DNA from 2 places in the Burkholderia savannae genome. Region 2 is predicted to be linked to the other one. Evidence: predicted binding sites of a transcription regulator. Region 2 holds the regulator's gene; the other holds the start of a gene.

What was found. The regulator FNR, encoded in region 2, switches genes on or off when oxygen is low (the NO sensors DNR and NnrR bind a similar motif). The targets are predictions, from matches to a motif close to TTGATNNNNATCAA.
Region 1: the regulator FNR is predicted to act here: its motif matches at 3,660-3,673, upstream of WS78_RS25595 (universal stress protein).

Annotation. Positions count from the first base shown of each region.
Region 1 covers NZ_CP013418.1:1,028,020-1,033,930, reverse strand. Annotated here, with positions in the region: gene WS78_RS25640 (helix-turn-helix domain-containing protein) at 1-413, opposite strand, end outside; gene WS78_RS25630 (DUF2964 domain-containing protein) at 774-962, shown strand; gene WS78_RS25625 (hypothetical protein) at 1,190-1,639, opposite strand; gene WS78_RS25620 (DUF1488 family protein) at 1,845-2,135, shown strand; gene WS78_RS25615 (hypothetical protein) at 2,196-2,432, shown strand; gene WS78_RS25610 (response regulator) at 2,532-3,179, opposite strand; gene WS78_RS25595 (universal stress protein) at 3,757-4,215, shown strand; gene WS78_RS25585 (universal stress protein) at 4,595-5,431, opposite strand; gene WS78_RS25580 (universal stress protein) at 5,428-5,911, opposite strand, start outside.
Region 2 covers NZ_CP013418.1:2,259,771-2,265,681, reverse strand. Annotated here, with positions in the region: gene WS78_RS31050 (hypothetical protein) at 645-875, opposite strand; gene WS78_RS31045 (universal stress protein) at 1,323-1,790, shown strand; gene fnr (fumarate/nitrate reduction transcriptional regulator Fnr) at 1,940-2,695, shown strand; gene WS78_RS31035 (LysR family transcriptional regulator ArgP) at 2,732-3,625, opposite strand; gene WS78_RS31030 (LysE/ArgO family amino acid transporter) at 3,733-4,353, shown strand; gene WS78_RS31025 (GNAT family N-acetyltransferase) at 4,534-5,100, opposite strand; gene WS78_RS31020 (alpha-hydroxy acid oxidase) at 5,422-5,911, opposite strand, start outside.

The sequences.
Region 1 (5,911 bases), 1.2 Mb from region 2:
TGGACGCGCCCCGACAGCACGAACACGAATTCGTCGCCGGCGTGCGCGACCCATTCGGAGCAGTAGCCTTCCATCATCGACACCTTGACCGCATTGAGCTGGCTGCCCGCGAAGGTGGTCGACAGGCGCTCGTAGCGCTGCTGCGTCGGACGGATCGAATACGACTCGCGGCTGCCCTGGTGCGAATCCGGCTGATCCTGACGGGGCTGGTCGATGAGTGCGGCAAGCGGCGCGCGCAGCGCTTTGGCGACGTTGACGAGCGAAGAAATCGAAATGCCGGTCAGGTTGCGTTCGACTTGCGACAGGAATCCGACCGACAGGTTTGCCTCGGTGGCGATCTCGAGCAGCGTTTTCTTCAGCTCGCGGCGCAGGCGGCGGATGCGTCCGCCGATGTGCATGATGTCCGAATCCATGAATCTCCCACGAGGCTACGGTTGCCGTTCGACGCAGACAAACGCGCGGCGCGCGTTGGCGATTGCATCGTCCGCGCCCGTTCGCGCGGGCGCGGCGCGGCGATGATGCCCGTGCATTGTACAGCGACGCTTTTCGCTTTTTACGCGTGTGGAGGCGCATTTCTACGCGCGTTTCCGACGCTGCGCCCGGCACGTTCGCGCGCCCGGGCGGCGCTTGACTCAGGTCAAGGCCGCCGTCGCGCGACGGGCGATCATACGCAAAGGCTGGATAGGAAGCACGAGCGTCGATCGCGCGTGACGACACCGGCGGCGCGGCCGCGCAGGATCGAGCGGCCGCTCACACGAAGCCAGGAGACCGTCATGGTGCGCAAATATCGGGTCGTTCTCGCGACCATCGCCGTGTTCATTTCGCTCGCGGGGATGATGGAGGCGGTTCGCGGCCTGCTGTTCGACAGCAACGCCGAATTTCTCTATGGCGTGGTCGCGCTGTCGCTCGGCGTCGCCGCGTTTGTTGTGCTGCTCAATCCGACGCCGAAGGACGAGCGCTGAGCGTATTGAAGCGCACGTTTTGCACGCGGCGTGCGCGCTGGCGTGTGTTGCGCATCGAGCGGCGCGCTCGCCGAGGAATGCGTGCACCCGGGCGCTTGCCCATGCCGCGCCCGCGCGCGGCGCGATCGTCGCAAGAGCTCAGTTGTCGCGGCGTTCGGGGCCGAGAGCGATCGCCGGCGGCCCGCCCGCCCGGCGCATTCCGGTTGCCCGAATCGCGGGCTCGCCGTTCAGCCCGGCTCCACCGCCGAATGCGCGCGCTTGTCCGCGAGCGGCAATTCTCCCCACGCGAGCGGAATGAACACGGTGCCGCCTGCTTTCTCGATCGTCTCGACGAACGTGCCGAGCGTCGCGCCCGCGGCGATCGACAGCGGCTCGCCGCCGAAATAGCTTTCGGTCCGAAGCCACGGCGCGAGCCCTTCGTTGATGTCGACGACGCTGCAGGTGAGCGCGCCGCGCCCGGCCTCGGGCGGCAGCAGCGGGCCGTCGAACGCGACGCGCAGGATCTGGTCCGGACTGTCCCCGTAAGGCGGCCCTGCGTACAGCTCGTAAGGCGCCTCGCTCCAGCGGTCGCCGCACTGGCGATCGAGCGGCAGGCACGTGAAATAGGCCCACGGACTGCGCACGAAGCACAGACGATACGTGTCGCGCACGCCCTCGAGATTCGCTTTCAGTGTCATCGCTCGCCCCATCGTTCGACGCTCGCGGCGCCGGCGCGAGCGATGAAACGATCATCGTTGCGCGGCGTGCCGGCGGGTTGACGCAGATCAACCGTGCGCCGTGCGCGGCCGATTGACGTGGGTCAAGCGTGCGCGGCGCCGCGGCTCTATGCTGAGGCATCGATGGGTCCGCTGCCCGGCCGGGCAGCGGCTACAGGAGGTTGTCATGTCGGTCATGAAGGTTTCGTTTCCACAGGATCCACCGCCCGAATATTGCGCGCGCGATCTCGTCGTCGCGTTTCCCGCGCTCGTCGACGAGGCGTACGTGCAGTGCGCGATCACGGCCGAGGCGCTCGAGGATCATTTCGGCGCGCAATCGCTGAAGGAGGACGATCTGCTCGCGGCGTTCAACCTGCACCGCAAGAAGATCGAGCACGCCGCGCAGCGGATGCTCACGGAGATCGGCGGCAAGCCGGTCCTGCTGCACAGCGGGTTCTTTCGATTTCTTTACGAGTAGCGCCCGCGCGCCGCGCGGCTTCGCGACGCGACGCGGCGGCCGGTTCGGCAGGAGAACGACATGACGTTGTCAGGCAACATTCAGGATGGCGACTGGACGGTCGAGGTGACGACGTCGCCGGTGCCGGGCGGTTACGTGTGCGACATCAAGGTGATGCACGGCGCGCCGGGCGGGGCGTTCAAACACGCGTTCCGGCACGGCCGGACATTTCCGACCGAGCGCGACGCGATGGTCGAGGGGCTGCGCGCCGGCATGACCTGGATCGAGCTGAAGATGTCGAAAGCATTCAACATGTAGGCCCGCGCACGGCAAGACACGGCGCGCGTCCGCGTGCCGCGGCTCCGTCGCGCGTGGGAGCGCCGCATCGACGCCGCGCGCCGGCCCGGGCGGCGGCCGTCAATCCTCGTCCGGGTCGTCGATCAGCTTGTGCCGCAGCGCGTAGCGCACGAGCGCCGCTTCGTGCGGCATCTGCATCTTCTCGAGAATCCGCGTCTTGTACGTGCTGACCGTCTTCGCGCTCACGCACAGCTCGTCGGCGATCTGCGTGAGCGTCTGCCCCGACGCGATCCGGCGGAACACATCGAATTCGCGGTCCGAGAGGCGGTGGTGCGGCAGCGTTTCCGCCGGCTCGTTCAGGCTTTGCGCGAAGCGCTCGGCCATCGCGAGGCTCACGTAGACGCCGCCAGATGCGACCTTCGTCACCGCGCCGACGAGCTCCGAGCTCGCGCTTTCCTTCGTGAGATAGCCGGACGCTCCCGCGCGGAACGCGCGCACCGCGTACTGCTGCTCCGCATGCATCGTCAGCACGAGGATGCGCAGCGCGGGCTTTTCTTCCTTGATCTGCTTGATGAGCTCCACGCCGTTGCGTCCCGGCATCGACAGATCGAGCACGAGCACCTGCGCGGGCGTCGAGCGGACGAGCGCGATCGTCGTCGCGCTGTCGAACGCTTCGCCCGCGACCTCGAAGCCGGATGCGTTCTGCAGGATGTGGCGCAAGCCGTCGCGCACGAGCGCGTGGTCGTCGGCAATCAGAACCTTGATCATGGGTGGAAATCTTCCTGTCGAATCGATTGCATCGGGGAAGGCGGCCGGCGGACGGCGGTTTCGATGGCGCGAGGCGCCGTGCGCACGCGCGGCCGCGCGCCGCGCGTGCGGGCCGGCGCAGCCGGCGCGCGCGTGGCCCAGCCGGCGCCAGGCGTGCCGGCGTCGGCAGCCGCGAATGCGGCGGCGCGTGCCCGCGCGGGCGAACCGGCGCCGGGCGCGGCGTGCGCGCGTTCGTTTCGAACCGTCGTATGAGCGGTCGTCAAGATCCTCCCCGGTCGAGGCGGGCAGCGACGCGGCGTCCCGAACGCTCGGACGCAGTCGCAAGAGTGCCGCAGCCTCATTTCATCAATATTGAGACGAAATTGTGCTCGATTTGATTGCTTTTGGCTAATGGGATTGACGCAATGCGTGCCGCGCATGCGGCAGCGCCGCATGCGCGGCGCGCAATGTGCCGGCGCATGCGCGTGCCCGAGCGCGCGCTTGATCCTCGTCAACGGTGGCCTGCTCGCGGCGCGCGAGACTCTCGGCAGGGCGTGCTCGCACGCGATTCGAGTGAGGTTTTCCGGAGGTGTCGACCATGTACAAAAAAATCTTCGCGGCGCTCGACGGCAGCCGCAGCGCGAGCGTCGCGCTCGACGAAGCGATCAAGATCGCCAAGACGTTCGGCGCGACGGTGACGGCGGTTTGCGTCGTCGAGCACAAGCCGCAGCTCGTCGACGTCAACGCCGCGTACGTCGAGCCGCAGGGGGACGACAACTCGGCGGCCGACATCGCGACCCGCGTGCTCGCCGACGCGAAGGGGCGGCTCGCGGAGCAGCATGTCGAGGGCTCGGTGCGAGCGATCGATTCGTATGGCGAGGATGTCGCGGCGGTGCTGATGCGCACGGCCGCCGAATCCGATGCCGACCTGATCGTGATGGGCACGAGCGGGCGCCACGGGATACGCAGGCTGCTGCTCGGCAGCGTGGCGGAATCGCTGCTCCGGATGGCGGACCGGCCGGTGCTGCTGCGTCGCCACGACGAACTCGCGTCGTGACGCGGATCGCCGCGACGCGATCGGCCGCATTGGGATGGTGCGCCGCGGAAACGGCATGCGCGGCGAGCGAAGGCGCGCGGTCGCGAAGCCGCTGATTCGCCGAGCGCGGCGGCCGTGCGAATCGTCGGCTTCGGCATATGACGAAAGTCGCGCGGGCGATGCGATGTGCAACCTATGCAACGCCCGCCGCGCACGAACGGCAACGAACGAACGGCAACGAACGACAACGGACGGCAACCGGAAACGGGGCCGGAAATCGAGCCTTTTCGCGCATATCGGCCGGCGCCGGATCGGCGAACTCAGGCGCCGGGCTCCCGGCCCGGCCTGACGCAGGGGCGCCGGCGACCATGCCGCTCGCCGGCGCCGTGACGGCGCGGCGTCAGTGCGACAGCAGCACCGGCACCGTCATCGATTCGAGCATCGTCCGGGTCACGCCGCCCAGCACGCGCTCGTGTGTGCGCGTGTGGCCGTATGCGCCCGTCACGAGCAGGTCCGCATGCAGGTCGGCGGCGCGGTTGAGCAGTGCCGCGCCCGTTTCGACGCCCGGCACGTGCGCCGACGCCGAGAACGACGCCTGGATGCCGTGCCGTCCGAGGTACGCCGCGACGTCGATGCCGGCGGGCGCGAGATCCGCGCCCGTCTTGCGGCGCCGCAGCACGCTCTCCACCGTCACGAAGCGCGCGCGTTTGAGGAGCGGCAGCGCATCGGTGACCGCGCGCGCGGCTTCGCGGCTGCCGTCCCATCCGACCAGCACGTTCTCGCCGAACGTGCGCATCGCGCCCGTGAACGGCAGCACGATCGCGGGCACCCCGCAGCTCATCACGACGTCGTCGACGAAATGCGGCTCGATGTGTGCCGCGTCGTCGCCGGGATCGGGCTGGCCGAGCACCACGAGGTCCGCGTGGCGCGCATGCAGCGTCGCGACGTCGGTGGGCGGGCCGGCCGGCGCGCGCCATTCGAAGCCGACGCCCGCGCGCGCGCCCGCGGCGGTGAAGCGCGCCTGCGCGGCGTCGCGCCGCGCGGCGTGCTGCGCCTCGTTCGCCGCGAGCCGCAGGCTTTCGTCGCTGCGAAAGAGCGGCCGCATCAGATCCTGGCTCACGACGTACAGGCCGATCACGTGGGCGTCCCAGCGCCGCGCGAGGTCGAGCGCGAACTCGGCGCGCGCGTCGCTCTGGCGGCTGTCGTCGACATGGACGAGCAAAGTCTTGAATTTCATCTCACGGCCTCCGTCGGATGAATGGCGTTCGCGTCGTCGGCCGGCGCGCTGCGGGCCGGAATCATCAGCACGGGGCAGCGGGCGTGCCGCAGCAATCGCTCGGCGACGCTGCCGAGCATCAGCCGCCGGACGCCGCGCCGGCCGTGCGTGCCCATCACGATCAGGCTCGCGCCGATCTCGCGCGCCGCGCGCTCGAGGCGCTCGGCGACGTCCTCGCCCGGCGGCTCGACCTCGACGAGCCGCGGCGCGCCGGCGACGCCGCGCCGCGTCATCCGGCCCTGCGCGTCGTCGAGCACGCGCCGGCCTTCCTCGCGGAACGCGTCGATGAGGATCGACGGGTCGTAGCCCGGCGTGTCGAACGCGAACACCGGCATGTCGACGACGTAGACGGGCACGAGCCGCGCGTTCGTGTCGACCGCGAGCTGCAGCGCCGCGTCGAGCGCGTGCGATGCCGTCTCGCTGCCGTCGAGCGCGACAAGA
Region 2 (5,911 bases):
GCGGGCGGCGCGATGCCGCGCGCGCCGCCCGCAGGCGAATCGGGTAAATCGGGTGAATCGGACGAGTCAGTGCGATCGGGCGGCTCGACGGGCCGCGCCGATCGGGTACACGCGAATCGCATTATCGTGCCAGACGGCGCGGCGCGCCGCTTCGCTCGAATCGGCGCGCGGACAGGCGGAGCGGGCTGGGCCGGCGGCGAACGAGTCCGGCATGCGAACGCGGGATAGGCCGCGCGCAACGATAAGGCGCGGCACGCCGCCATCGCGGCGAACAAGCGATGCAGCAGGTTCCCGGGGCCGACGTGGCGCGACGGATACGATCCGTTCACATGACGCGAACGGCATCTGCCACGGCGAATCGCGGACATGAGCGCATGCCGCGGAATACACGCGCGTTTTCGGAAATCAACGCTTTCCGGGATTCTCGGCGAACGAGAAGCCGGCCCGAACGAACGCCGACGATCGACGCTCGTCCGCCAAGCGCCGGCGTGAATCGATTTGCGGATACGTCCTGCGCCGGCGGCGCGCCGCCCATCGGCTGCGCGAGCGATAGCGACGGCGACGGCGACGGCGACGACATCCGCGCCGCCGCCGGCATCGCCCGCACCGGCCGGCGATCGGCCCGCTTCGCCGCGGCCGCCGCCCTACCAGCTCGGATTGTTCCTCCCGACTCTGCGCCCGGTACTCGGCCGCGCAAACTTGTAAGGCAGCTCCTGCCGATCGAGATATGCCTGAATCGTCGGCCACTGGGCGTCCGCGAGCAGCATCTCGCAGACATGCGGCACATCGGGCGAAGCGCCGCCCACGCCGATCAGGTCCGGCAGCGCGTACCGGTTGGCGTCTTCGGTCAACACCTCGAGTGCGACATACGGCATGTGTCCTCCTTTTCCGGTTGGACGAAACCGAACGAAACGGGCGGCGGGCGGGCGCGGCGGCCGCGCCCTTGCGCATGCGGCCTCGGCGCTCGCACGCGGCCTTCGTCGATCGTCGTAAGAAATGTCGGGAACGCTCTCGCCCGACGCGTTTCAAACCAGCATCGATTCGCGCCGCTCGGCGAACGTGCCCGGGGCTCGGCCAAGTCTATTACGGCGCCGCGACACGCGACGCGAACCGATCCGGCCGATACGCCGATCGCGCGCAAAAAATCCGCCGCGACCGACGGAATCCTGAAAAGTCCGGCGCCGCGTTTACTTCGCCGCGCCGGATCGCTGCGCATCGAGTTCGCTGCGCCCTGGTCAGTAATCGTTTACTTTGTAAAAAGACGTCGTCAAACCCAACCGGCCGAACGGCCGATCTTTTCTCAACCGCACCACGGAGACATCATGTATCAGCGCATTCTTGTCGCAGTCGACGGCAGCGAAACGGCACGCCACGCATTCGACGCGGCGCTCGGCATCGCCAGGACGAGCGGCGCGGAGCTGCAGCCCTTCTACGTCGTGGAGAACGCCGCGATCTACTACAACGTGCCCGGCTACGATCCGTCGATCCTGCGCACGCAACTGCTTCAGCAGGGCAACGATCTGGCGAAGGAATTCGCGCAGAAGATGCACGAAGCCGGCGTGAAGGGCGCGCTGAAGATCGGCGAGGCGACGTCGCTCGCCGACGTGCCGTCGCTCATCGTCGAAGGCGCGAAAGCGTTCGGCGCGGACTTGCTCGTGCTCGGCACGCATGGCCGCCGCGGTTTCAAGCGGCTCGTGCTCGGCAGCGTCGCCGAACAGTGCGTGCGGCACTCGGCGCTGCCCGTGCTGCTGATCCCGGCCGCCGCGCATCCGGAAGATCGGGAACACTGATCGAACGCAACGGCTGCGATGTTTCGCCGCAACCACGCGTTGCGGCCGAACAAGGAAATCGCACGGGGAGTCGCGGCGTTTTGTCGCTAAACAGGCTTAGCCCACGATGGGACAATGGCTTTACCGATTCAACCTCAGAGTCATCCATCATGCTTACGCCCGTCGCCCGACCCGCCGCCGCCGCGGCTCCCGTCCATGCCACCAGCACGTGGGCGCCGCGCCAGGCCGCACACTGCTCGACGTGCGCGATGCGCCACCTCTGCATGCCCCAGGGGCTCGCGCCCGAAGCGCTCGCGCGCCTCGAATCCGTGATCTGCAGCGCCCGCCCGGTTCGACGCGGCGAGACGCTGTTCCGCGAAGGCGACTCGTTCGACAACCTGTACGCGGTCCGCTCGGGATCGCTGAAAACCATCGCGACGCGCCATGACGGCCGCGAACAGGTCACCGGCCTGCACCTCGCGGGCGAAGCCCTCGGCCTCGACGGCATCTGCGACGACGCGCATCCGCGCACCGCGGTCGCGCTCGAGGACAGCTCGGTCTGCGTGATCCCGTACAGCGCGCTGAAGACGCTGTGCTCGGAAGCCGGCACGATGCAGTTGCGCATGCACAAGCTGATGAGCGAGCAGATCGTTCGCGAAACGTCGCAGACGATGGTGCTCGGCTCGCTGAACGCCGAGGAGCGCGTCGCGGCGTTCCTGCTCGACGTGTCGTCGCGCTACATGAAGCGCGGCTATTCGCCGAACGAATTCAACCTGCGGATGACGCGCGAGGACATCGGCAGCTATCTCGGCATGACGCTCGAGACGGTCAGCCGCACGCTGTCGAAGTTCCACAAGCGCGGCCTGATCGAGATGCAGGGCCGGACGGTGCGCATCGTCGATTTCGACGGCCTGCATCGCCTGTAATCCCGCGCCCGCCGTCGCGCCTTTCCTCGCGCCGAATCAATCCAGAAACTGCGCGGCGCTCGCCTTGAGCGCCGCGCTAAACTCGTCCAGCCAGCCGATCGACAATCGCCAGCTCTGCCAGTAGAGCTCGACGTCGATGCTTCTTCCCTCCGACAAATCGACGAGCTCGCCCGCGGCGATCTGACGCTCGACCATCCGCTCCGGACACATGCCCCAGCCGAGCCCCGCCTCGCACGCGCGCAGGTAGCCCGCGACGTGCGGAATCCAGTGCTGCGGCGGATCGAGATCCACGCGCGTCACGCGCCGGATGAAGCGCGCCTGCAGGCTGTCCTTCGGATTGAACATCACGCACGGCGCGTGCCGCAGCGCGTCGCGGTTGACGCCGTTGCCGAAATAGCGCGCGTGGAACGCGGGCGAGCACACCGCGTGATAGCGCATCCGGCCGAGGCGCGTCGAACGGCAGCCCTGGATCGGCTCGGCGAGCGCCGTCACCGCGCCCTGCACGCTGCCGTCGCGAATCCGCTCGGCGGTGTAGTCCTGATCGTCGATCACGAGATCGAGCAGCGTGCCGCTCTCCGCGCAAAACGGGCCGACCGCATCGACGAACCAGGTCGCGACGCTGTCGTCGTTGACGGCGACGCGCAGCGTCGGCCACGGCCCCGTTGCCGCGCCGGCGAATCCGGGCACGTGCGCCGACAATTCGGCTTCGAGCATGCGCACGCGCTCGGTGTGGCGGCACAGCAGCGCGCCCGACGTCGTCGCGACGCACGGCTGCCCGCGCTTGACGAGCACGCTGCCCACTCGCTCCTCCAGCAGCTTCACGCGCTGCGACACCGCGGAAGGCGACACATTGAGCGCTTTCGCCGCCCGCTCGAACGAGCCGTGGCGGATCACTTCGGCGAGCGCATCGAGCAACGCGTAGTCGATCATCAGTTTTCCTTAATCCGCATTAGATTATTTAGCTTTTCTAATTCCGGCGATCACCGCAGACTAGCGCCTCTCGTTCCATTAGTCCATCGCCTGAATCAGCAACGAACATGAACTGGATCGCTTTTTCCCACGGCGCGATGCTGTGCGCATCGCTCATCGTCACCATCGGCGCGCAGAACGCGTTCATCCTCCGGCAAGGAATCATGCGCTCGCACGTCGGCAAGATCGTGCTGCTCTGCACGCTGTCGGACATGCTCCTGATCGGCGCGGGCGTCGGCGGCGCATCGGTGCTCGTCGAGCGTTATCCGACCTTCGTTCACGCGGTGCTGTACGTCGGCCTCGCGTATCTTGCGTGGTTCGGCCTGAGCGCGCTGCGCCGCGCGTTCAAGCCCGGGCACGGGACGCTCGACGCAACGGGCGCGGCCGTCGCGCCGCCCGCGCAGCGCGCATGGCCGATCGTGCTGATGACGCTCGCGTTCACGTGGCTCAATCCGCACGTCTATCTCGACACGTTCCTCTTGATCGGCACGGCGGGCGCGCGCGAACCGGAAGGCGCGCGCAGCGCGTTCGCGATCGGCGCGATGGCGGTCAGCGCGATCTGGTTCGTCGCGCTCGGCTACGGCGCGCGATTGCTCGCGCCGTGGTTCAAGCGGGCGCTCGCATGGCGCGTGCTCGACGGCGCGATCGGCGGCATGGTGCTGTTTCTCGCCGCGGTGCAATTGAGGTGACGGCGCGGCTGCGCGCGCCGGGTCGCGCAATGCGCAGCGAGCGGCGCTCGCGCGCGAACGAAGCCGTGCGTGCCGTATTGGCCGCGCACGCGCCTCGTATCGGCTGAATATCGGCTGAATATCGGCTGAATCGAGAACTTCGACGCGCCAGGGCGTGACTTGCGCCGCGGCGCGCATCCGTCAGGCATGCGATGTCTCGCGCCGAATGCAATACACGACATGCCGGCGCAGCGAATGTCCTTCGGGAAGCGCGGGATGGTCGAAATCGCGCGAGGCCGCGCGCTGCATGCCGATCCAGGTCATGACGCGTTGCGATCGAAGATTCGTGGCGGCTGCCCATGCGAATGCTTCGGCCAGCCGATGATCGCCGAACGCATCCGCGAGCGCCGCGCGGGCGGCCTCCGTCATGTATCCGCGCCCCCACGCAAGGCGCGCTTGCCGCCACGCGATTTCCACGCACGGCGCCATCGGATGCCCGCCCTCGAGCACGCGACGAAGCCCGCAAAGGCCGATCAACGCACCGTCGGCCCGCGTTTCGACGGCCCACGGGCCGAAGCCGTACGCATCGAAATGCGCGTCGAAGCGGCCGATGTCGTCGCGCGCGTCGGCGAGCGTCATCGGCGCGCGCCGCCCGAGCCACGCGATGACTTCGGCGTCCGAATTCAACGCCGCCCACGCGCGCGCATCGTCATCGCGCCAACGGCGCAGAATCAGACGGTTCGTCTCGATATTCGCCGGTTGACTCATCCTTCGATCCGAATCGGGCGGCGGCCGCGCGATCGGCGGCGGCGCGGCACGCTCGATGAGCGATGCAGCCCGGCGCGTTCGCGACCGAAAGATCGCGACGTCGCAGGCCGAGCGGCGGCGCATGCGGCCGAATCGCATGCGACGCGGCATTGTGCCGAATTCCGACGATCGAATCGCGATCGCGGCGGCAGTGTGAGAATCGACACGGCACGACACGACACGGCACGCAGCGCCGCGAGCCGTCGCATTCCGCCATGCCGCACGCATCATGTGCGACGTAACGGCGGATGCGACCGTGCAGCCCGCCGTGCCCCGGCGCGCTCAGCGCTTGCGGATCAGCACGTCGGGCGTGAGCTCGCCGCAGCCGTTCACCCCCAGCATCGCCATGTTGCGGTCCACTTCCTCGCGCAGCAGGCGGATCGCATGCGCGACGCCGGCCTCGCCCGCCACGGCCGCCGCATAGTTGAACGGCCGCCCGACGAACACCATGCGCGCGCCCAGCGCCAGCGCCTTCAGCACGTCCGATCCCCGGCGAAAGCCGCTGTCGATCATCACCGGGTAATCGTCGCCGACGGCCTGCACGACGTCGCGCAAGATCCGCAGCGGCGACGCTGCGCCATCGAGCTGCCGGCCGCCATGGTTCGACAGGATCACGCCGTCGGCGCCCGCGTCGCGCGCGATCAGCGCATCCTCGACGCTGAGAATGCCCTTGATCACCAGGTCGCCCTGCCATTGCTCGCGGATTTGCCGCACGTGCGCCCAACTGAGGTGATCGCGCGCGGAGAAATCGCGCAGCACGTTGGCGGAAAGG